DNA from 2 places in the Furfurilactobacillus rossiae genome. Region 1 is predicted to be linked to the other one. Evidence: predicted binding sites of a transcription regulator. Region 1 holds the regulator's gene; the other holds the start of a gene.
What was found. Region 1 encodes NrdR, which represses ribonucleotide reductase genes. Its sites were predicted from a motif close to ACACNATATATNGTGT; they were not measured.
Positions count from the first base shown of each region.

Region 1 (12,895 bases):
GTTAATAAAGACGTGCTCACGGCCAAAATTCTTAATTGTTGTTAAACCTGAAAACCAGTTTGTAATCGCACTGGTATAACGATCTAGGTTGTTTAGCACCGGCAGTTTAGCGCGTTTTAATTGTCGCTGTGTTATAAGTGGTAATAATATTGCTGGAACATCAAGACTAATAACAATCAGTGTCAGCCGTACATCCACTATCACGCCGAGCAATATGCCTAAAACAAACTGCATGACTAACGATAAACCAAGCAGAAAATTATTGACGTAGCTCTGCTCAACGACTTCTAGCTTACTCGTCAGTAGAGCCACTTTTTCGCCAACCTTGCGCCGATCACCAAAATCCACCGTTAACATCAATCGTTCAAATATCTGCCGTCTTAAATGACACATTGCACCATTGGTAACCTTACCCTTAAGATAACCACCAATTACGTTTACTAATGCAATAAACGCCGTACATAATAAAGTGATCGTCACAACCTGACCAAAGGACATATTGATTTTACGCGTCATATAAGCCGTTAAAAAAGCAATAATTAACGTATAAGCCGTTGTCACAATCGCATGTATTATCGTCACTAAGAAAAAGAGACTAACTAACTTTTTTTGAGGTTTAACCAATACTTGCCACATTTCAATTTCTCCCTATAAAAATCATCTGTGAATTCATTCAGAGATTAAATGGCGAAATTTAGCTGCGTCAAATGGTCAAAAAATTAAATTATAGATTCGTTCGTTTCTGTGGCCATTCATCATCACACAGTCGAATTTTGTCCATTTATTAAAGGAGAAACTTACATTTAGGCTTTCGCTTCCTTAACATGTGTATCTTCGCTAAATAGACTGTCTTGCATGCAATCCGTTTAGCGAAACATTAGAATAGTATTAGAATATTACAAATCAATAAGTAAAACAATATGAAATGTTCAAATCACAAAAATAAGCGCCGCCAGATTAACGTGGCGACACTTATTGAAACTTAACTGCAATTAATTTTCACGAGAATACGAAGCGATATCGTTCAGAACGTCACTCAGGAAGTCCTTACTTGCTTCACTTGTAGACTCATCATGACCGTAACGACGAACAGAAACCGTGTCATCTTGCTTTTCCTTATCACCAACAACTAACGTGTAAGGAATCTTATGCGTTTGGGCATCACGAATCTTGAAGTTCATCTTTTCATTACGATCATCGACCGTTACGCGCACACCGGCAGCTGCTAATTGTTTACGTAACTTCTCAGCGTAATCGCCTTGATGTTCTTCACTAACTGGAATGATAGAAACCTGATGAGGCGCTAACCATGTTGGGAAAGCACCCTTGTACATTTCTGTTAAGTAAGCAGTGAAACGTTCCATCGTTGAAACCAATCCGCGGTGAATCATAACAGGTTGATGTTCTTCACCATCAGCACCGACATAATGAAGATCAAAACGATCAGGCAACATGAAGTCTAACTGAATGGTAGACAATGTCTCTTCATTGCCCAAGGCTGTCTTAGTTTGTACATCCAACTTAGGACCATAGAAGGCTGCTTCGCCTTCAGCTTCAACGTAATCAAGGCCAAGATCATCCATGGCACCCTTCAACATCTTCTGAGCCTTTTCCCACATTTCGTCGTTGGCAAAGTATTTTTCGGTGTTCTTAGGGTCACGGTAGCTCAAACGGAATGAGTAATCCTTAATGTCAAAGTCTGCATATACTTCAACCATTAAGTTCAAAATACGTTTGAATTCATCCTGAATTTGATCAGGAGCAACGAATGTGTGACCATCGTTCAATGTCATTTCACGGACACGTTGCAAACCAGATAACGCGCCAGACTTTTCATAACGGTGCATCATACCTAATTCAGCAATCCGCAATGGCAATTCACGGTAAGAACGAATGTGATGTTTGTAAATTTGAATATGACTTGGGCAGTTCATTGGACGCAGTTCCAACATTTCACCATCACCCATGTCCATTGGTGGGAACATGTCCTCACGATAGTGTTCCCAGTGACCAGATGTCTTATAAGCATCCAAGTTCATGAGAACTGGCGTGTAAACATGTTCATAACCATGCTGAATTTCCTTGTCAATAATGTAACGTTCAATGGTACGACGAATCGTTGCGCCATTTGGCATCCAGTATGGCAGGCCGGCACCGACTTTAGGATCAACAAAGAACAAATCCAAGTCGTTACCAATCACACGATGATCGCGTTCACGAGCTTCCTTACGGCGAACATCGTCGGCATCCATGTCTTTTTGATTGAAGAAGGCTGTCCCGTAAACCCGTTGCAACATTGGGTTAGATGACTTACCTTCCCAGTACGCGCCCGCAACAGACAGCAACTTAAAGATCTTGACGTCACCAGTTGATGGCATTTGAACACCATCACTTAAATCAACGAAATCACCTTGACGGTAAACAGCAACCTGACCATCATTGGCAGCGGCTGCTTGCTTAACCAATTGTGTTTGATAAGGGTCCCCATCAACCAATTTAAGCGCGTCAGCCTCAGCCAACACTTCACGGGAAATTGGCAAGTTAGCCTTCACAATCTCCTTCATTTTGGCTTCAATGGCTGGCAAGTCATCTGAACTAACTTGGTGATCGGCATTGTCCGTATCAAACGAAAAACCGTCATCACTGGCCTCACCTTGACCAAAATGCATTTCTGGATAAAGTTGGTGAAGCGCGTTGGCTAACACTTGAGATGCAGTGTGGCGAAGTACAGTCAACCCTTCTGGTGTATCTTTCGTGACAATTTCAATCTTGCCATCTTCCGTTAACGGTGCTTCATAATCAACTAACTCACCGTTAAATTTTCCGGCTACAGCCTTTTTAGCGAGGCTAATGCTGATTGACTTGGCAACATCTGCCGTCGTTGAGCCATTGGCAAACGGCTTAACAGCGCCGTCTGGAAACGTAATCTTAATATCTGCCATTCTGCTTTTCCTCCTTGAAATTACACCTTGCAGTTCTGCTTATTTATGACATGAAACAAAAAACGTCCCTAACCGCAATCGCGGTCAGGGACGTCATCAACGTTGTTCCACCCAAAATTCACAGTTAGAGCATATCGCGCTCAATAACTGCCTCTAGTGACCAATAACGCGGTCAATCGGTCCAGCTTGATCACCGGACGCTTGAATCAGGGGTAACACCACTTAACACCTGCATCCTTCCACCACCGGACGCTCTCTAAGAGGTTTGTTAACTGACATCATATCTGATTGGTTTACAAAACTTATTAAACCACAAAATAATTGCTTGTCAATCACTAGACGATAAAATGACTCGGAAAAATCGGGCACAAAAATTAATGATTGACGTTTAAAATCCACATGAAGCCAATGAAGACAAAGAACAAGACGTACATTAACGGATGAACTTCACGACCACGTTTGGCAGCAATCATTGTAATTGGATAAGTGATGACACCCAGCGCTAATCCGTCTGAAATACTGTACGTCAACGGCATGCCCAAGACAATTAAAAACGATGGAATCGCAATTTCCATTTTTGTCCAATTAATTCGTGCCAACGACTGCGCCATCAGTACCCCAACGATAATAAGTGCGGGCGCTGTCACCTGACTAGTCACGACCGTCAAAAGTGGCGAAAAGAACATTCCAAGGACAAACAAAATACCAGTTGTGATGGCAGTTAAACCACTTCGTCCACCAACAGCAATCCCAGCTGATGATTCAACGTACGCACCAACCGGTGATGTACCTAACACAGAGCCTGCCAGCATCGCTGTAGAATCAGACATCAACGCTTTACCAACTCGTGGCATTTCGTTGTTTTTCATAAAGCCCGCCTGCTGGGCAAGCCCCACCAACGTACCCGCCGTATCAAAAAAGGTTACTAACAGGAACGTCAACACAACTACCCACATTTGAACGGAATTAATATCACCAATGTGCTTAATGCCAACGCCAAATGTTGGTGCCAAACTTGGTGCGCCAGCAACCAACTGATGTGGCATCGGAATCAATTTCGTTATGAGTCCAACAATTGCAGTGGCCGCCATCCCGATAAAAATACCCCCAGGGACACGCATTACCATTAAAATCGATGTCAAGATGAGACCAAAGATCGTTAGCCAAGTTGTCGCTGTGGAAAATGATCCTAAGCCAACCACAGTTGACTTGTTGGCGGCAATCAAACCACCATCATGCAGCCCAATAAAAGCAATAAACAAACCAATACCACTCGAAATCGCATACTTTAAATCCGATGGAATCGCATTAATAATCATTTCACGAAGCTTAAAGATTGTGATTACCAAGAAAATCAGCGAAGCTACAAACACCCCAGCCATTGCCGTCTGCCACGGAACTTTCATTCCGATGACAACTGAGTAAGCAAAAAATGCATTAATACCCAGCGCGGGAGCGGTCGCAATTGGATAACGTGCTAGAACTCCCATCAGAATACAGCCGATGGCACTAGCCAATGCCGTTGCCGTAAACACAGCGCCTTTATCCACACCCGCGGCTCCTAAAACACTCGGGTTCACAAACATGATGTATGCCATTGAAATAAAAGTTGTGAATCCCGCTAGCATTTCTCGAGGAACAGTCGTGTGCAATTCATCCAACATAAAATAATGATTCATTTTTTCAATCACGAGTACAGGCTCCCTTAGATAATTATTCCTAAAATTCACATAACGGCCGTTAGCGATTGTTCGGATATGATTCATTGAAGAACGAGTAATATCGTATCATTTTTATTATTAAATGTAAAACACGAACGTATTTTATTTAAAGTCGAACTTTATCTGCAAAATGTAGTACGAATTCCGTTAAAAGCTGAACTTTCTTATGATTTTGACTTGAAACTGCGCCAAATTCCTAAAGTGAACCTCTTTAACCGTTATTTATGATCCGTTGCAAACGAAAAAGCTGTGACATAAGTTTGTTTAGAACGAATAATGTGAGGCATATCGCGCTCCAAAATCCTGAGAATTCCGCTTAACCCAAAACTGACCCATTCCCAAAGTTCAGGAATAGGTCAGTTTTATATTAATGCTCGTTCTCAAGTCGAACTTGTGTCACAACACTCTTAAATATTTTATTGTGGCCGACGGTTTGGTCCCTGAATCACGACCTCGTGGCTTAGGAAACGAATTCGCTGCATTAACCGCGCAGCCTTAACTTCTTCTTTTTCACCACGCTGATTAATTGAGAGATGCTGATCTGACAACTGTTGCATAGAAAAGTTTGAACTGAAGAAAGTGGGCAATTCCTCTTGCATTCGATACTCTAAAACAACACCTAACACTTCGTCGCGCACCCATGAGCTCATCGAATCCGCGCCAATATCATCAATCATCAAGATTGGCGCCTGTTTAATAGCATCAACCTTTTCGGCAACATTATTTTTACCAATCGAATTTTTCATCTCCACAGCAAAACTGGGAAAGTGAACTAACGTTGACTGGTATCCCAATGTGGCGAGTTCATTGGCAATAGCGCCGAGTAAAAATGTTTTGCCGACTCCAAAATTGCCATAGAAGTACAGACCTTGATGAAATTCATGCGGTTTTTGTGAATAGTCAGCCACAAATTGCATCGCTTGCCGCAGTGCTTTAGCACGCTGCTCCTCTTCACCGTCCACGTTGTAATCACCAAACGACGCTTGTTCAATCATTTTCGGCATGGAAACTGCATGAACGCGCTTCTTAAGCATTGATCGTTTTTGGGCAAGTAGCGTGTCTTCCGTGGGTTCGTAAGTCACTTCCACATAATGGTCACTGACCACTAATTTTGGTTCGTATCCAGGTGCAAAAACTTGGTGACCAGCACGTAATTTATCACGCTGGCTCACATATTCGTACAATTTGGACCCATTACGTTCCAAAACATCCTCTGCCAACTCATCTTGATGTGCCTTAATGAACGCTTGTACATCGGGATCATTAATCGCATTTGCAATCAACCGTTGGTAATCAGAGTTCAGATTCTGGCGATTAAGTAAATCGCGCATTGATTTTCCTAAGTCCTGCATGATTATTGATCCTCCTGATTCTTTTTAGCCTGATTTAAACGTTGACGTAATTTTTGAATTTCATTAGCGTCATCTTCAGAAGCAGCCACTTCTGAAGTTGGTGTCTGTGACTGAGCGTTCCAATCCGTCAGTTGTTCTCGTGCCCTAGGTGCTCGACCATTTTGACGTTGAATCCGTTGCGATTCCTGCTCTTCCTTGTAGTTTCGCATGTGATCAATTGCTTGCTCTGGCGTCTGCACCTTAGCCTTTGCCCAATCATTAGCGACTCGATCAACATCATTAAGATAAAGGACATTTTTATCGCGATCACTGATAAGGTAGTAAATCAGCATGTTCACCACACTGGGCGCAAACAAGTGTCGATCCATGAATTTAGCCAAAACACGTTGTTCGCCGTCGCTAACATACTGATTCTTTTCAGTCTTTAAACTGGCCAAGAAGTCAGCTGGTGCATACGCTTTAACGGCTGCTACCAATGCTTTTATTTGTGCCTGATCCTGATTGTCACCGGTTGTTGTCACTGGTTGTGTTTGAACATTCTGGGCGTCACCATCGCTTGAGTTCACAGAATTGTCCACAGCCTGAGTCGCTTGAAATTGAGCAGCAACGACTTGTTTGAAACGGTTAGCGTCAAACTGATTTGTTGTCACGCTTGTCGCCTGGACAATAAAGTTAGCTAAACTTCGCTCATTTAATCCATACATCGTCGCTTCAGTAGCAATTAAATCACGTTGATTCATGACTGAATCCAACTCAACGTACTCTCGTTTTAAATAATCGCTTAGCAGTTTGAAGTCAACTTGAACCAAGCTAGATTCACGCTCAGCACGATGATTATCGGACTGAATCGACAACTGCGCTGGTCGGTTAGTTAATTGAGCATCACTCATATGAAATACGGTTAAAAAATCAGCTGATACATTTTTCATCTGGCTTACGTTAACCGTCGGCTGTTCAAATTTTGCCAACAGTTCATCATATCGTGTTTGACCAACCGATTGTAAAAGCAACACGCTGAGTAAATCATCAGCAAAAAAGGCAGTCGCCGAAAGTGGCGACTGCAGTTGATAAGCGTAAACATCCCCTAGTGCGTCTTGCTGGTAAAAACTATCCAACAAGCCGGCTGCTTCCAACCGCTTACGGGCAGCCAGAAAATGATCCAAATCCAATCGCAACCATGTCAACAGCTCACTGTGTTGACGACGATTAGACAACTGGGGGCGCTGACTAGCAAACGTAGTCAACCCTGTGTATAAACCAAATGCAGTAACACCCAATATCGGTGCGTACAACGTTTGCCAGCTCAACAGATGCTGCTCGTCACGAGGTGGCAGTGTAACCACAAATCCTGACCGCGGTGTTAAAGTTGGTGCAACATTCATGACTGACACTCCCTTCTTGTATTCAGCAATTAACGTTTATCCGAGTGTTTGTCCCGTTCAACCATTTCTTTCATTTCATCCAAAAAGACACTCATGTCCTTAAACTGACGATAGACACTGGCAAACCGAATATATGCAATCTCGTCAACATCAGCCAACTCATTCATAACGTACTCGCCAATCAGCTGACTTGAAATTTCATTCTCACCCAGTGCGCGGACCTTTGACTCAACCTTATCAACTACGGTATTCATTTGCTGCATGGTAACCGGTCGTTTTTCTGCAGAGCGAATAATGCCGCGAAGAATCTTCTCGCGACTAAATTCCTCACGGGTGCCATCTTTTTTAATGACTAATAATGGGGCTACTTCAACCCGTTCAAACGTTGTAAATCGAAAACCACATTTTTCACACTCGCGTCGTCGACGAATCGCCTGACCCTCTGCGGTCGGACGACTATCAACAACTCGGGTATCGTTATGGTGACACCGTGGACATTGCATAGCCTGTCTGTGCTCCTTTAATCAATACTAAATCGTTTTAATCCGCAGTCTGACGGACTTTGTCAAGCAAGTTTACCACTTGTAGACGGGTTTCTTCAAGTTGTTGGGAATTATCGATGATCATATCTGCCTTGGCAACTTTGTTAGCCAAGGATAATTGACTCTCAATTCGTTCATTAGCCTCTGCTAACGACAAGTTATCACGTGCCATCAACCGAGCCTGTTGAATCTTAAGTGGAACGCTAACTACCACAATCATGTCAACGTCTTTTTCATAGTGTTGCTCTAAGAGTAATGGCGCATCCAAGACAACTACGGGCGTATTTTGGCTCCTAAACCGATCAATTCGCGACCGAATTACTTTCCGGATAACGGGTTGAACAATTGCATTAAGCTCAGCTAACTTGTCGTCATCATTAAAGACTAGGTTGCCTAATTTGTGACGATCTAACTGACCCGTTGCTGTCAAAACAGTACCGCCAAACACACTCACGATATCTGCCAGAACGGTTGTGTTAGGCGCCACCACCTCGTGAGCGATTTTATCCGCATCAATAATTGGTATGCCTGCCGTTGCAAACATTTTAGAAACTGTTGATTTGCCACTGGCGATACCGCCAGTTAGTCCAATCACCGTTGTCACTTAGAAGTCTCCTTAGTCGCCGCTGCAGAATGTGTCTTGTAAGTAGCTGTCTTGGCAACATGTAGTTTTTGTTCCTTGGGGCAAAACGTGGTGCCCCGCTCACCAACTTTAATTTTCACCATTGTGGTGCCACACCGTTCACAAGGTTCACCGCCGTGACCATATGCGTGAAGTTCATTTTGAAATTCTCCCGCATGTCCAAACGCACTATACGTGAACACTGTCGTACCGTGATGTTCGATTGCCAATTGCAATTCATCAAAGATACTCAACCGTAATCGTTTGATTTGCGCAATGGTCACTGTATTTGCCGGTTGTTCCGGATGAATCTTGCTTAACCATAGCACTTCATCGCAGTAAATATTGCCCAACCCTGCAATGTTGCTTTGATCCAACAGCCAAGTCTTGATTGCTTTACGGCTCTTTGCCATTTTAGCAACTAAATACGCCACACTTAAGGTTTCCGGTGTTGGTTCCGGCCCCAACGTTTTTAGCCCACCAACAGTGTCTTCATCACCAGTATGGATCACAATCATGCGCCCAAATTTACGTGTATCGTTGTAACACAGTAACTGACCGTCACTTAAATGAAAAACAACATGGGTGTGTTTATCCCTTGGCATGTCAGCTGGTGCCCCAAAGTATTTGCCTTCCATTCGCAAATGAGAAACCATCGTCAGCCCGCCATCGAAGCGAAACAACAAATACTTGCCACGCCGATCGACTCGGGTAACTGTCCGTCCAGTCAACAGCGTCACAAAAGCGTCGGCCCCGTTTAACACCATCTTCGGGTAATAAACGTCAATTCCAGTAATCGTTTTTCCAACAACCATCCGCGTTAGCCCACGACGCACCGTTTCAACCTCAGGTAATTCTGGCATCATTCATGCCTCCATTTTGAAATTCAAGCTTTCGATAAATCGTTATTTCGCATCATACCAAGTAGATCCGTGAGCACTTTCAACTTTCAACGGAATGTCCAAACTAACAGCTGAATCCATGATGCTTGGAACTAATTTTTCAAGAATCGGAATCTCTTCCTTGGGTGCTTCAAAGACCAGCTCATCATGAATCTGCAGCAACATAGTAGCCTTTAAATCGCGATCAGTTAAGGCCTTCTGCATTTGAATCATAGCAATCTTAATAATATCTGCTGCTGACCCTTGAATTGGCGTATTCATCGCTGTTCGTGCTGCAAACGAACGGCGGTTAAAGCTCTTCGCATTGATATCAGGCAAGTACCGGCGACGATGCGTGATTGTCTCCACGTAGCCCTGCTTCTTTGCCTGCTCAACAACATCTTCTGTATATTTTTTAACATCGGGATATTCGCGGAAATAAGTATCAATAAATTGTTTTGCTTGAGGACGGGAAATTCCCAGATTTTGTGATAATCCATAATCACTAATTCCGTAAACAATTCCAAAGTTTGTTGCCTTGGCCTGCCGCCGCATTAATGGCGTCACTTCATCATTAGAAGTTAACCCAAATATTCGGCGAGCTGTTGCCGCATGAATATCTTCGTCTTCACGGAAGGCCTCTTGCAAGTTTGCATCCCCCGTAATGTGAGCTAGTACACGCAATTCAACTTGTGAATAATCTGAAGAAAAGATTTCCCAACCATCATGACTTGGCACAAACGCCTTCCGAATTTCACGTCCTTGCTGGGTTTGAATCGGAATGTTTTGTAAATTCGGGTCAACTGAAGATAAGCGACCTGTCTGCGTTAGAGTTTGTAAATAGCGCGTGTGCACCTTGTGATCATGGCTGTGGACGACTTTTAACAGTCCCTCAATATAGGTCGATTGCAACTTAGACAAGCCACGGTAGGCCAAGATATTCTCCACAATGGGCGCCTGAGATGCCAGTTGTTCTAAGACATCAACTGAAGTTGAATAACCCGTCTTAGTCTTTTTGATCACTGGCAACTTCATTTTTTCAAACAAAATTTGGCCCAATTGCTTGGTCGAATTGATGTTAAACTCTTCTCCAGCTTCGTTATAAATGGTTTGTTTCAGCGATGACAATTGTTCCTTGAACTTTTCTCGCATATTGGTCAATTGGTCAGTATCCACATAAACACCGGCAATTTCCATGTCCGCCAGTACAAACGTTAACGGCAACTCAATGTTGACGTATAAATCACGCTGCTCATTTTGATCAAGTTCTTTAAACAGCTCTTCATGGAGATTTTGAATGGCCAATGCCTTCCGCGACAAATGATCGAAGAATTGTTCATCATCGTCAGGAATCGCCCGTTTGGCACCCTTGCCGTAAACGGCTTCATCTGTTTCAACCTGGTCGTAACCATGCTGCTGAGCCAAGCTACCCAAATCATTTGAATTATCATTCGTATCCAACAAGTAAGAAACGAGTAACAAATCGAAATCAACACCAACAAGTTTGACTCCGAGACGGTGTAGACCTACATACTGAGCCTTAGCATTAAAGACGTTCTTTTCAATATTGCCATTTTCCATCAAATTCTTAATCTGTGCAGATTGAAGCAGATCGACTTCTCGACTAACCAATGTTTGTTTGCCATCAGTCATCACAAAACCAGCAAATGCGCTGAGATGATAATTTTCATCAGGCATTTCCAAAATAAAACTAACTTCATCGGTAAAATTATCAATTAAGTTTAGATTATCTTTGGTTAATTCAGTCCAACTGACAGTTTTTAAAGCCGTGCTTGTTTCATCGTCGCCTAAATCCAAAGAAAGACCGGTATTCTGTAACTGTTTCAAGAAATTGTTAAAGTCCATCTGTTGATAGAATGCAATTAATTTGTCAATATCAGGACCGTTATAATCGATATCATCCAAATGAATTGCCAACGGCGCATTGGTGCGAATCGTCGCCAAGTCTTTACTCATCAAGGCTTGATCATGATCCTCAATCAAGTGATCCTTCATCTTGCTCTGTTTAATATCATCTAGATGCTCATAGACACCCTCAACGGAATCAAACTGTGTCAGTAACTTAATCGCCGTCTTCTCACCCACTTTGGTAACACCTGGATAATTATCGGAAGTGTCACCCGTGAGTCCTTTCATATCAATAATTTGTTTGGGCTCTAAGCCATACTTATCCTGTACGTGAGCAGGTGTGTAATATTCGATTTCACTAACACCTTTTTGCGTGATTGCCACCGTTGTTTGGTTCGTCGCCAACTGAGTCAGATCACGGTCTCCAGTTACGATGATCACTTGATATCCGTCCGCTTCGCCTTCACGAGCCATGGTGCCGATGATGTCATCGGCCTCCCAATCCTTAAGTTCATAACTCTTGATGCCGTAACCAGTCAAAAGATCTCGTAAGTAAGGCATTTGCTCTGACAATTCTTCCGGCGTTTTAGACCGGCCACCTTTGTAGTCAGAGAATTTACCAGTCCTAAAAGTTGTTTTACCCGCGTCAAATGCCACCAACGCCTTATCCGGTTGAACAGCCTTAACTACTTTATCTAACATCGTCTTGAACGCGTAAATGGCGTTCGTATGTAAGCCATCATGGTTAGTAAATCGATCCAACTGTTGATGCAGTGCAAAGAAGGCACGAAAGGCCACACTGTTGCCGTCAATCAGTAATAGTTTTTTATTTGTTGATAACGTTAATTGTTCGCTCATAAAGGCCGTCGCTTTCTTTGATTTTAATGATTCCATTTTAACAAATTAAGCGCTCGCGCACCAATTTGAAGCAGAAGCGTAATTGAATGTTTAAGTGAGCTCGGTGCTGATAATTATCGACTGATTTTGACTTTGCAGGCGTAGTCCCCTTGTAGAAAAAAGATTCGAATTGTTCAAGAAACACTGACAAACAAAAAGCCGTGCCGACAACAATGTCAACACGGTTTCTAGTTACAATTTATTCGAGCATTTTATTCACAAACATTAAAGCCCTGCTCATAGCATGATTTTAGTCATTCAGGTTTAATTAGTTGCGGTTGCTGCCGTAGCCAAAAATCTGCAGGATGTAAATGAAAATGTTGATGAAATCTAGGTACAACTGGAAAGCGCCCTGAACGGCTAGGCCACTCAACGAAATCTGATTGCCGTACTGTTCATAAATTTTACGCATCCGTTGTGTATCCCAAGCGGTCAGAACAACAAAGACAGCCACGATAACAAAACTAAAGATGAAACTGATAAAGGATGAACGTAAGAAGATATTAATCAAACTAACGATAAGAATCCCAATCAGTGCAAACATTGCTTGCGTACCAATCTTAGTCAAATCGCGGTGGGTCGTTGAGCCATAAAAGGCCATTCCACCAAAGATAGCAGCTGAGGCAAAGAATGCAGAGAAAATCGTCGCACTCGCGTATTGTAGGAAAATGCTGGACAGCATCAACC
Region 1 is NZ_CP040586.1:1,182,554-1,195,448, reverse strand. It holds gene LROSL1_RS05575 (ABC transporter transmembrane domain-containing protein) at 1-636, opposite strand, end outside; gene thrS (threonine--tRNA ligase) at 993-2,942, opposite strand; gene LROSL1_RS05565 (NCS2 family permease) at 3,317-4,621, opposite strand; gene dnaI (primosomal protein DnaI) at 5,080-6,015, opposite strand; gene LROSL1_RS05555 (DnaD domain protein) at 6,018-7,397, opposite strand; gene nrdR (transcriptional regulator NrdR) at 7,427-7,900, opposite strand; gene coaE (dephospho-CoA kinase) at 7,938-8,543, opposite strand; gene mutM (DNA-formamidopyrimidine glycosylase) at 8,540-9,424, opposite strand; gene polA (DNA polymerase I) at 9,467-12,169, opposite strand; gene LROSL1_RS05530 (Bax inhibitor-1/YccA family protein) at 12,477-12,895, opposite strand, start outside.

Region 2 (12,895 bases), 860 kb from region 1:
TTTGTTATGATGCCAGCCGTTACATTGGGGGCAAACTCATTGCCGGATAAACTGATTTCTCACGGAACAGCTGTGACAACGACTGCTCGTCAGATTCTGGGATCGGCAGGGGTTGCTGCCGCCACGATTATTTTGACGCGGGTGACAGATGCGCATAAGGCTGCTCAAGGTTTGCATCAGGCCACACTGACTGGCTATCAGATGACGTTCTTAACATTTCTGATTATCGGAATCTTAGGTTTGGCATTAACGTTTACCTTACCGCGTGGTAAACAGGCACCAACGAAGTAGGAGTAAGAAAAATCGTCGTTCACATTAATTGTGAGCGACGATTTTTTATTTATATCTGATTTATTTTACATCTGGTGTTAGTCCCAGTTTGCGTTGGCAATCTGGACAATAACCATAGAGTTCGATGTGATCTTCGGTAATCATGTAACCAGACTGTTTAACCGCAGCGCTTTCCAGATTAGCGAAATCATCATAAAAGATGTCCGTAATCTTCCCACAGTTCTGACAAACGGCGTGAAAATGTGGCCGGCCAAAGTAGTCATAGTGTGTTCCGGCATCACCGTTTTCTAGCTCAATCACAATCCCTGTTTCGACTAACGTATTTAACGTATTGTAAATCGTTGCCAAGCTTAGTCCTTGGTGAACGGGTTTCAGTTCGTCAAACATGGTGCCAACGTCAGGATGATTGTGGTGTGTCATGAGGTAATGGAGCACAATCTGCCGTTGCGGGGTAACCCGCAGATGTTTGTCCTTTAATACTTTTACCGCTGCTTCATCAATAACCTGTGCCATAGACAACTCCTTCCTTAGACTTGTTCTAACTTAATATTAAAACGCTTTTCTATCTAAATACCAATTAGATGAATTGTCAAGGACTCATCTAATTGACGATGCGTCTGAAATTATGGCAGTAAAATCAATTCCTCAAAATTTGAGTGGATTGATTTCGTTTTGCAGGTCGAGGACGTCATACCATGGGACCGATCTCAGCCCTCAAACCCTGAGGGTCTTCAACCTCGGCTTGGAACCGAAGACCACGTTTCCAAGCCCGTCCTGCAATTCTGCCCTCGACCGGCTTCACTCATGTTGTACTAAATTTAGCTAAATTTAAAGCTAAAAATAAGAAAATGGGTCGCAATTGAATCTGCTATTACATGCATGTGAGAGCGTCACCGTTGATACCGAGTCGTGAAGGTGGTGTTAATTCGAATGATTCTGTCGAATTTACAGCACGGACGGTTGGGAAGACTCGTGATCTTGCGAGGCTTCCCAGCGAGGTGAAAGACTGCGGTTTTAAGGCTTGAACCGGTCTCACGGCAAGCGTATCAACGGTGACAACCGGCAGTGATTAGTGCTTCGGCAGCACTATTCAATAGTTTAAAGGTAAAATCTTGCGCATATTGAAGCGGTTGCACTATGATAAACACGATGATAACGCTGATTTGTTGGAGATGTAATTCATATGGCAATAAGTGAGCAAAAACAGTCGTTTCAACTTCACTTACAGGATTTAACGAACCGTAATGCTTCATTCTTAGAGACCATCTACGCGTTGGCAAACGGACATCTAGGCGTGCGTGCCAGCAATCCATTACAGGGGAACCTGCGATTAGATGAAGGGATGCCTGGCTTATTTGTGAATGGCTTTTATGATTTGAGCCACATTACATATGGGGAATCATACGCGGGTTACCCGGAAAATAACCAAACCATCGCTCAGTTACCTGACCCACGATACCTCGTCATTGAGGTTGATGGAGAACGATCGGATCAAACGACATTTGCCACTCGAGTTGTGGATAAAAACCTTGATATGGAAACGGGGTTACTCAATGAATTGTTTGAGATAACCACACCTTCTGGAAAAATACTCCAGTTATCCTTATCGACGTTTGCGTCACAGGCTGATGATGGCATTTACTGTGTCAGCTACACCATTCGGCCGATTAACTTTAGCGGGGCGGTAAAGCTGTACAAACAGCACCCCTATATTGACCAGGTATTTACCAGGGACGGCGATATTCGTGCGGTGTCGCGAAATAACATTTTGGATCGGCAGTTTTTGAATGCGGACTTTCCGGCCATGCAGATCACGACACAACGGAGTCAATTGGGGCTAGTCCTTATGTGGCGTTATTTGGGCGAAGACTCCTTGGTTAAGTTTGACCGTTCGGACGGTATGCCCAAGTATGTAATGGATCTTGACCTCCAACAAGGGTTGGCAGAATCCTTTGACTTCGGTTATTCCGTTGGGCGGATTCACAGCCTAATGGATGTCGCGATGAACCACACGCAATACTTGAAAAACGCAAACGCACATCTGGAACATCATTCGTTTTCAACCTTGTTTACAGAATCTGCCCACAAGATGCAGGAGTTTTGGCACAATTCGGATATTCGGATTGATGGTGACCCAGAGACGCAAAAGGGGATTCGCTTTAATCTCTTCCATCTGCATCAGTCTGCTGGTCACGATGGGAAGACCAGCATTCCGGCCAAAGGACTCACCGGGGCAGGTTATGAAGGGCATTATTTCTGGGATACCGAAATGTTTATGCTACCGGCCTTCATTTATACAGACCCGCAAATGGCCCGGGCGTTGCTAACGTATCGTTACCATACGTTGGACGAGGCACGGCGTCAGGCTCGAGACTTTGGCTTGGACGGCGGGGCAATGTTTGCTTGGCGAACAATCAATGGGATGGAAGCGTCGCCCTACTTTCCTGCTGGTCTGGCGGCTGTGCATATTAACGCGGATATTGCGTATGCGGTCGCTGAATACGTGCAGGTCACAGATGATCAGGATTTCTTGGTAAAAATGGGATTTGAACTGATCTTGGAGACGGCGCGCTTCTGGCAGCGCTTCGGCAGTTTCGGTATTGATGGGCCTCAGGGCGGTAAGTTTGTGATTAATAAAGTGACTGGACCCGATGAATATTCGGCAATGGTGAATAATAATTATTACACCAACCGGATGGCTCAACACAATTTACGTTTAGCCGTTAGCTATGCTAAACAGCTTAAGAAGAGTCATCCAAGCAAGTTAGAAGAGCTTGGGGTGACCGAAAAGGAATTACAGTCCTTTACACACATTGCAGATAGCATGTACCTGCCGTTTGATAAAGAACTCGGTGTTAAGATGCAGGATGATGGTGCCTTTAACATAGAGATTTGGCCATTTGACCAGACGCCGCGGGATAATTACCCATTGTTACTTCATTACCACCCAATGCGTTTGTATCGCCATCAAGTCAACAAGCAAGCTGATACACTGATGAGTGACTTATTGTTCCCGGCTGATCAAGATATTGAACAGCTCAAACGTGATTTTGATTACTATGAGCCATTAACGACACACGATTCATCGTTATCGCGACCAATCTTTAGTATTCTGGCTCATCGAATTTTAGCGCATCACAAAGCGTACCGTTATATTGCCGAATCAATCCTAACTGATTTAAACAATAGTCAGGGCAATTCCCAAGACGGCGTGCATGTTGGCAACATGGGTGCTAGTTGGATGGAAATGACGTTAGGCGTAGCCGGCATGATTCGCGCTGACCGTGGCTTGGAGTTTCATCCACACTTACCGGTTCAGTGGTCAGCATTGACGTTCAAGATTCGTTATCGTGGCAGTCAGTTTGAAATGCACATCACACGTAATCAAGCGCACTTTAGCCTGATTGAGGGTGATCAGGTGACAGTTTACTGTGACGGACAGGAAGTGGCCTTAAGCAGCAAAGCACCAGTCAAACGGATGATGACCGTTAATTTAACGGAGAAATAGAATTGATATTAGGAGAGGGCGACCGGCTTTCTCAGATAATTCAAATGCGACGTTTATGGGGCTTTCTCATGAACGTCGTATTTTTTTAGTTAGATGAACAAAGGACAGTGCTTTGTTTCACACTCGCGGCAATTTCACCAAATTAAAACTGAAGTCTTATGCCCAAATCTATAGAAATAGCCGTAAATGGCACGAGAAAACCCCGACAACTTCAAAATTGCCGGGGTTCGTTCGATAAATTTAGCTGTGCGTTGCTCTATCTATGTGTTGATACGAAAACTAATTCTGGTGAACAGCTTCCATTTGTTCGAAGTAGGCTGTTTCTTTCTTAGCTTCAGCAGCTTGGTTCTTTTTGTTGTACCAAGGGGAGATAGTGAAAGCTAAGAAGTCATTCATCAAGTAGACAGAACTGTTAACAAACATGGCTAACGTAGCGTCACCTTGACGGAAGGAAACGGCCCACAAAACCATTTGGGCTAAACCAGACGCAACCCACCAAATGTATTGTTGTTTGAACCGCATGAAGCAGATGACACCGGCACAAGCGGAGATACTGAATGAAATGGCATCAATCCAGGGACGAGGGTCGTTGGTAACTGCGCCAATGACGTAACCGGAGATCCCGTAAACAACTAATGTAGCAATAATAGCAACTGTGGTACTGCGCCATGTAAATGAACGAATTTTGCTGACCATGTTTTTGTTCCAGCTTGGGCTTAGCAAAACTGGCAGGTCAAGTGTGGCCATGTAAACAATCTGTTCACCGATGGACAGGTAGTTTTTGGCAGAAAAACCAACATAAATAAAGCAAAGTGCTGATAATACACCAAGCAAACCATTAACACTCTTAGCTTGGTTGATGGCTAAGATACAAAGTACCCCAAGTGTCGTCCCGATGAACGTGATCAGACTAACCAAACTGAAGGGGTTTGAAACTAAGGTCATCACTTGGGCACCTAACGAAAAACCGAAGAGCCAGTATGAAGCCTTGTGCCAGCCAGTTAACTGGTGGCCGAGAAACTTAAAATAATTGGTAACGTGACGCATGAAAAGATCTCCATTCTATGATTTGTATTTGTGGCCCGGTAGAAGTAAAAGATTCAGGCCCGCAACGCACTGATAGATATGTTAGCACCCAGACCGTGGAAAACAAAATGCCTGTTAAACGCTTATTGTATGTAGCATGGGTTACCGGTACGTGGTGATTTGAGACCGTAATGGCGGCGTTGAGAGCTATTTTGTGGTGGACACAAGATGATGTGAAAACTTTTTTGAAAAATCTATATATTGTATATGAAAGTTGTGAAAATGAATGAAAACGATTTGCTATAATTTTTGAATTTCAACGGTAAAACCGTGTCAGAGCAAAGAAAAGGCTCCATAAAATGGCTGTGAAAGCCCATTTTATGGAGCCACAACATCTAGATGCCTCATTGAGGGGGGAGTGAGTCAACTAGATGAGTTGGAAACTAAGTTGTTGGTCGCGCAGTTTGAAAATCTGACCGAGATGGCTGAACCGCAATTGCAGGCGTTTAACGCCATCCAAGTTAGTGTCCAGAATTTCAATGCGGTAAGCGGCAGTTGGAGCCGGGTGAATCAGGTTAAATGTGATGTATTTACCTTTAGGGAAGTGAATGCTGTGATGGCCAAGTTCGTTATGGAAAATTGTAATCATAGTTATTCCTCCTTGTGTTTGCTAAGTATGAGTACGAGTTTAGCATGCGTTTTTGAGAAGGGGTAATTATGTGCCTGTGAGTTAAAAATATAGATATTCACTAGAAAGTATCGTAATCAGAAACTTAATGGGTTTAACGATTAGTCGTCATCCTGGGTGTGATCGTCATTTGTATCGACCGAGTTGTTATCATCGGATTGATTGTTTGATTCTGTATCATCTTGATCATCGTTGGTGTCGTTATCGCTGGACTGGTTATCGTTGTCATTAGAATCAGTGGTGCTATCCTGTTGATTATCGGAGTCACTGTTCTGACTATTGCTATCCTCACTGGAGCTATTACTTTCCTGTTCGGATTCTTCCTTTGCGTCTTGAGCGCCAAGATTTTCAGCACCAGCAGTTAAGTGGGCGAGTGCATCTATGTCCGATTGTGAATGAATCCATTCTTCAGCTAGAGCCTTTTTGGAATGAGTTTCGTTGGTAAAGGTGCTACTTGCGCCTTCACCTGAGGATGGTGCAATCGTAACCGAATTAGCATTAACAGAAATTAACTTGCAACTAGAATCTACTGTTCCTTGTGAGAGCATTTGTTGATGATTTTCAGGGTCAGTATCTAAACTAAACGACGCTAAATTGGTCGCACTGATACTATCGTTTGATGAATAATTCCAGTCCTGAATATAGGCAAGAACGTACCACTCATTGTCACTGAGTTTAGCAGCTAATTCCATACTCGAGTCTACGCTGGCGTTTTGATTACTTGAGCTGGAATTATTAGATGTTGCGGAAACGGAAGCAGACGAGCTATTTGAATTTGAGACTTTTTCTGAACCGGCCCTATTACTTTGTTTTGCACTTGAATTTGTGCGAACAGAATTCGTACGATGGCTAGTTGTGTTATTACTACAGCCGGCTAGAATAAGTGCACTTAATACCACAATACTGAAGGTCAATGTTTTTTTCATTATGAATCTCCTTAAAAGGTTAAGGCGTTTTGGTGTGCTCCTATGTTCACATAAATCTAATACTAATATGACCTAAAGTAATAATTCGAGCAAGTTTTGATGTCAAAGAAGCGTCATGATTGATCAAAAGGACATCTCGGAATTAAGCGTCGAGATAGAAAAATGCATTACATAGTTTACAAATATTTGTTAGCTGGTTTTCAAGGCAGTTACGCCTTTTATCTTTGCAACTGTGATAGATGGACTACATAAAAAAATTAAAAACAAAAACCGACATTTCAATGAGTCTGAAATGTCGGTTAATTGTGTTTATTCTATTAAAGCTTCCGATGCGCTTGGGGGGAATCGAACCCTCATCTCAAGAACCGGAATCTTACGTGCGATCCATTACACTACAAGCGCAAACCGTTTATACCAAACAGGTACCCTACTATATTAGCGAAAACGGTTCGGAAACACAAGTCTATTTAACCGATTTTCAATGGAATTGGTTGGTTCCCGGTTGAAAGGAAAGTTAGCTGCTTATGAATGGCCAACTATTTGTCAGTTTGTCTGCCCTATAAACGACAGTGTGCATTGATGTCAGTAAGCTCATTGAAAAGACTATCAAATTTCATAATTATGTTTTTAACGCTTTCTGTTGTTAAATATCTAAAAAATGTTGACGTAAATTGCTTGACCCTTGTCTGTACACTAATGTTATATTGAGCGCAATGTTAGTGCTGATGAATCGAAAGGGAAAGCAGATGAATATTGCTCAATTTGCTAAGTTAGCAGGCTGCACTGTTGAAACGCTAAGATATTATGACTGGGCCGAACTGTTTCAACCACTTCGCCGTGGAAGTGGGTATCGTGAGTATGCTCAGACTGATTTAGATGTCGTCAAAATGATTATTAATCTTCGTAAAGCCGACGTTGACGTTAAGACGATTAAACAAATAATGGTCCTTTTCAAAACGCCGGTGACAACGGCATGCTACGATGACACACTTTCATTTATTGCCGGACAAAAACAATCTTTTAAAGAAAAGGCCGAATTGTTTGCGCGGTTGGCAAAAATCACCAACACTCTGCAGTCACAGGTGATGAATGGCGAACCCTTAACTACGCTTCAAAGAACCTTGAAAAGGGCAGGTGAGGGAAATGCTTAAACTGGCAAACGATGGTGTTCGTTTTGTATTCGAACAGGCCACATTGCTATTGATTGTTTGGAGCGGTTTCAGAGGCAATTTAGTGAGTAAAGTGGTGATTGGCATTTTAATTCCCATTGTTGCCGTCATTTTTTGGACGCAGTATATGGCGCCAGCTTCTCCCAAACGTCTGACAGAAAGTCGTCGAATAATCGCCGAATGTGTTTTATTTGGCGGCACAGGTGTTTTGGTCGCCCAAAGGTTTAGTTCAAAATTGGCAATTGCCTACTTGATCATTATTACGATTAATACAATTTTGGACCATGCGTTAAATGCATAGTCGGCCTAGTTGATGAAACGCGTATTTTTGGCTTTCCAGTCATTTAGTTTGATGCGAACCCAGAAGCTATAAATGCCTAGCGTAATAATTGACAGCAACAGCCACTTAATCCAGTTTCCAAATAAACCAACGGCGGAACCGGTAAATTGCATTCGATGACCATCAATGACCGTATGATTGATTCGCCAACCGTAGAGCATCGTAATCGACCATGGATAGCAAATGCCTAAGGTGAAAAAAGTGACGAGAAAACCTAAAATTGACCAACCGATGTAGGCGAGTAAACCACCATCGAAGAAAGAATTACGACCATATTTCATTTCCATACTAGAAGCCTCGTGTTCATAATAATAGTTTAATAACTTGATTCTACTAATTCCAGATTGTGTTAGCAATGAGTTTCGCTGGATTCAGCCGACTTGACAGGTCGTAGGCAATCCGGTTTATGATAATCTTGTTTGAATGTGAAAACTAAGAAGAGGTGCACAGATGGGTCAAACAAAATTTGAATTACCTAAAGTCGGTTTTGGTACGTATCAGCTGACGGGCGAGACTGGTATGAACACGATTAAACAAGCCATTAATACAGGATACCGCCTAATCGATACGGCTATTAGCTATGAAAATGAAGGTGCAGTGGGTGCCGCCATTAAGGCCAGCGATGTCGATCGTGATCAGTTGATTGTGAGTTCAAAGTTGCCCGGCCGTGACTATCATCATGACGATGCGATTAGTGCCGTTCAAGAATCCCTGTATCGAAGTGGCTTAGATTACTTTGATTTATTTCTATTACACTGGCCCAATCCTAAACAGAATTTGTATGTGGAAGCTTGGACGTCTCTGATAGAAGCGCAACGTCGTGGGTATGTTAAGTACATCGGTGTTTCAAATTTCACTGGCGAATACATTGATCGTTTGCGAAATGAAACGGGAATTCAGCCGGTAGTCAATCAGATCGAACTTCATCCGTACTTTAATCAAGAAGCGCAACGTCGGTATGACTACGTAAATGGCATCATCACGGAAGCGTGGAGTCCACTAGGGCGTGCCTCGGCGATGTTGAAAGATCCAGTTTTGCAACAAATTGCTGATAAACATCAGTGTGGCGTTGGTCAAGTGATTTTACGCTGGGAACAATCATTAAATGTTGTGCCGTTACCTAAGGCAGCACACGTTGATCGTCAACGGGCAAACCTGAATTTGGATGCAATTGATTTAGACCAGGCGGACATCACTGCTATAAATCAACTCACTAAGCCTGATGGGCGGACATTCAATCAGGATCCCACGGTTTACGAAGAATTTTAAAGGTGTTGTGGTGGGATTTTGTAACACAAACGCAATAAACAAACGATAAAGCGAAAAAATGACAACCTGTTGTGCTACACAACAGGTTGTCATTTCGTTATCTAGGCAATTTTGTCTTTGAATCATTTAATTGCACACTATATATAGTTATCCACAGGATATCCACATACTACATATTGATTTAAAGCTCGTAACCAGTATTATAAAACTATCATCAATAAAAGGTTGTGAGCGAATGGAGAATGTTCAAATTACGAATCCCTTGGCAATTTTAAAATTATTGCCAGTTCAAAAACGCGGCGGGGCTGTGACTCAATTCTACCCCTATAAGATTGTGTTTGTCCTCCACAAATTGGTCAATGACGAAGATTTAATTAACGAAATTGAACATGATCTCGTGAATGCACTGCACGATTTAGAGATTATTCCAACGGCGGAAATTCATCGGGTTTTACATAATAGCTTATTGAAGCACGATCAAATGAAAGCCGCTGATGCCTATGAGGCCTATTTTAAGCATGATCAGGATCAATTCGCGGCGGCGACAAGTGTTGAGGCTCGTATTCAAAGGTTGTTTAGTCGGGATGCGGACGTGGTTCATGAAAACGCGAATAAGGACAGTCATGTTTTTAACACGCAGCGTGACCTTGAGGCTGGTGCGGCGAGTCGAGCTATTGGTTTAAAAATGCTACCAGATATTGTGGCTAAGGCTCATTTGCGCGGTGACATTCACTGGCACGATCTTGACTATTCACCAGTCACACCTGAAACAAATTGTTGCCTAATCGACTTTGATGAAATGCTGGCACATGGTTTTAAAATTGGTAACGCGTGGGTTTCATCGCCACATTCCATTCAAACAGCGACCGCTCAAATGTCACAAATCATTGCCAACGTTGCGTCACTTCAGTATGGTGGGTGTTCGGCAAACCGGGTCGATCAGCTACTGGCGCCTTACGCGCAACTGAATTACGACAAGCACATGGCAGATGCTGAACAGTGGGTCGCCGAAGATAAACGTGAGGATTACGCGCGTCAAAAGACGCAAAAAGATATTTACGATGCTATGCAGGCCTTGGAGTACGAAATTAACACGTTGTATTCGTCACAAGGGCAGACGCCATTTACAACGGTGAACTTTGGATTGGGAACTAGCTGGATCGAGCGCGAAATTCAACGGGCTATTTTACAGATTCGGATTAAAGGTCTGGGTAAAGAACACCGGACCGCAATTTTTCCGAAACTGATTTTTACCGTTAAACGCGGGCTCAACTTGAATCCACAAGATCCTAATTATGATATTAAGCAATTAGCGATTGAGTGTTCAACCAAACGAATGTATCCAGATCTCTTGATGTATGACAAAATCAAAGCGCTCACTGGCAGTTTTAAGACGCCAATGGGGTGTCGTTCTTTTCTCCAAGGATGGAAAGATGAAAACGGCGTGGAGGTTAACTCTGGCCGCATGAACTTAGGCGTGGTGACTGTCAACTTGCCACGGATTGCGTTGTCAGCACACGGCGACAAAAAGCTGTTTTGGGATATTTTTGAAGAACGCATGGCCGTTTGTCATACGGCACTGGCTTACCGAATTGAGCGAACGAAAGAAGCTAGGCCGGAGAACGCACCGTTACTCTATATGTATGGTGCGTTTGGCAAACGACTTAAAGTGGATGACGACGTTGATGAGTTGTTCAAGAATGAACGGGCGACAATTTCACTTGGTTACATCGGTATCTATGAAGTATGCACGACCTTCTATGGACCTAAATGGGAACAGAATCCTGAAGCGCACGATTTTGCTGAAAAGATTGTGGCCGCACTGCGTGAAAAGTGTAATCAATGGGCAAAGGAAAGCGGGTATCACTATAGTCTGTATTCCACCCCGGCTGAATCGCTGACCGACACGTTTGCCAAGGATGACATTGAGAAATTTGGTCGGGTGGCTGACGTGACTGACAAAGAGTATTACACGAATAGTTTTCACTATGATGTTCGTAAACACCCGTCACCGTTTGAAAAACTGACGTTTGAAGAAGTCTTTCCTAAATATGCGTCAGGCGGTTTTATTCATTACTGTGAGTACCCGAACTTGAAGCAAAATCCTAAAGCCCTCGAGGCCGTTTGGGACTGGGCCTATGATCACGTCGGCTATCTAGGCACTAACACGTCTATTGACCAGTGTTTCAAGTGTGGTTTCAAGGGCGAATTCAAGGCGACAGCCAAGGGTTTTGAGTGCCCACAATGTGGAAATCACGATCCACAATATTGTGACGTGGTCAAAAGGACGTGTGGTTATTTGGGCAACCCACAGCAACGCCCAATGGTTCACGGTCGTCACATTGAGATTACGTCACGAAAGAAAAACATGACTTCGGAGATGATTAAACATGCAGCAGCGTACGAAAGGACCAAACAATCCGACACCCAAAGAATGGCTCGCCAGTGAGCACAGTCTAGATTATGTGGCGGACTACAAACCGTTTAATTTTGTTGACGGGGAAGGGGTGCGTTGCAGCTTATACGTTAGCGGCTGCTTATTTCATTGTCCGGGTTGTTACAATGTGGCTGCACAGAACTTTCATTATGGGCATCCGTATACACAAGATCTAGAGGACCAAATTATCACGGATTTGAGTCAGGATTATGTCCAAGGTTTGACACTACTGGGTGGTGAACCCTTTCTCAACACACATGTTTGCATTCAGCTGTGCAAACGAATTCGTCGGGAGTTTGGCCACGATAAGGATATTTGGTCATGGACTGGTTACAAATGGAACGAATTGCTGAAGGACTCTGATGACAAGCTTGAGTTATTGTCGTTGATTGACATTTTGGTTGATGGGCGGTTCCTTGAGTCACAGAAGGACTTAACGTTGCAATTTCGTGGGAGTTCAAATCAGCGAATTATTGACGTGCCGAAGTCGTTAGCTCAAGACCAGGTTGTGATTTGGGACAAACTCGTTCGTTAATTGCTGATGGTTATGTGCATGTTGATTGTCGGCTGTAGTTGGAAAATCAATATGCACTCGTCTAGGGAGCGATTTATTGTTACGTTCTTCGGCTTTAATTCCCGTACTTCGCTTCTACGTTCGAGTTCTGTGAAACGATTGGTCAATAAAAAACATTTCAAAAGCTAGATGCTAATATGGCTAGTTTTTGAAATGTTTTTCTGTCGAGGCGGTTGTTTGAAAGAAGGAGTTAGTTAAATGTCCTTGAAACCGCTTCCATCAAAATCTATAATGGCTCTAGTAAAGTTTAGTAAAAATTGTGGAGGCATCCTTTATGAATTTTAGTCAGCAACCGTTTGGTAAATTGAGTGATGGTCGGTCAGTCGACCAATTAATTTTAAGTAATGATAATCAAGTATCATTACGTGTATTGACGCTAGGAGCAACGTGGCAAGGATTTGACGTGCCCGATGGCAACAATCGTAAGAATTTGTTGATCAGCTACGATCAACTCAAGGATTACGAAGCCACACCGTTTTATGTTTGTAAGACAGTTGGTCGGGTAGCTGGTCGAATCGGCCAAGCGACTTACGACATTGATGGGACGAGTTATCACAGTGATCAGAACGAAAACAAAAACACGTTACACGGTGGCCTACATGGCTTTTCTGACCGTGTTTGGCGGGTTGTTGGCCACCAAGAGACGAGCGACACTGTTTCCGTTACA
Region 2 is NZ_CP040586.1:2,041,898-2,054,792, reverse strand. It holds gene LROSL1_RS09990 (DHA2 family efflux MFS transporter permease subunit) at 1-291, shown strand, start outside; gene LROSL1_RS09985 (Fur family transcriptional regulator) at 352-804, opposite strand; gene LROSL1_RS09980 (glycoside hydrolase family 65 protein) at 1,475-3,799, shown strand; gene pnuC (nicotinamide riboside transporter PnuC) at 4,079-4,846, opposite strand; gene LROSL1_RS09970 (hypothetical protein) at 5,253-5,474, opposite strand; gene LROSL1_RS09965 (hypothetical protein) at 5,615-6,439, opposite strand; tRNA gene LROSL1_RS09960 (tRNA-Arg) at 6,770-6,841, opposite strand; gene LROSL1_RS09955 (MerR family transcriptional regulator) at 7,186-7,590, shown strand; gene LROSL1_RS09950 (YrdB family protein) at 7,583-7,909, shown strand; gene LROSL1_RS09945 (DUF898 family protein) at 7,915-8,235, opposite strand; gene LROSL1_RS09940 (aldo/keto reductase) at 8,399-9,217, shown strand; gene nrdD (anaerobic ribonucleoside-triphosphate reductase) at 9,453-11,666, shown strand; gene nrdG (anaerobic ribonucleoside-triphosphate reductase activating protein) at 11,608-12,189, shown strand; gene LROSL1_RS09925 (aldose epimerase family protein) at 12,503-12,895, shown strand, end outside.
Region 2: pnuC (nicotinamide riboside transporter PnuC) is a predicted target of NrdR. The motif match lies at 5,077-5,092, and genes of this name have one in related genera.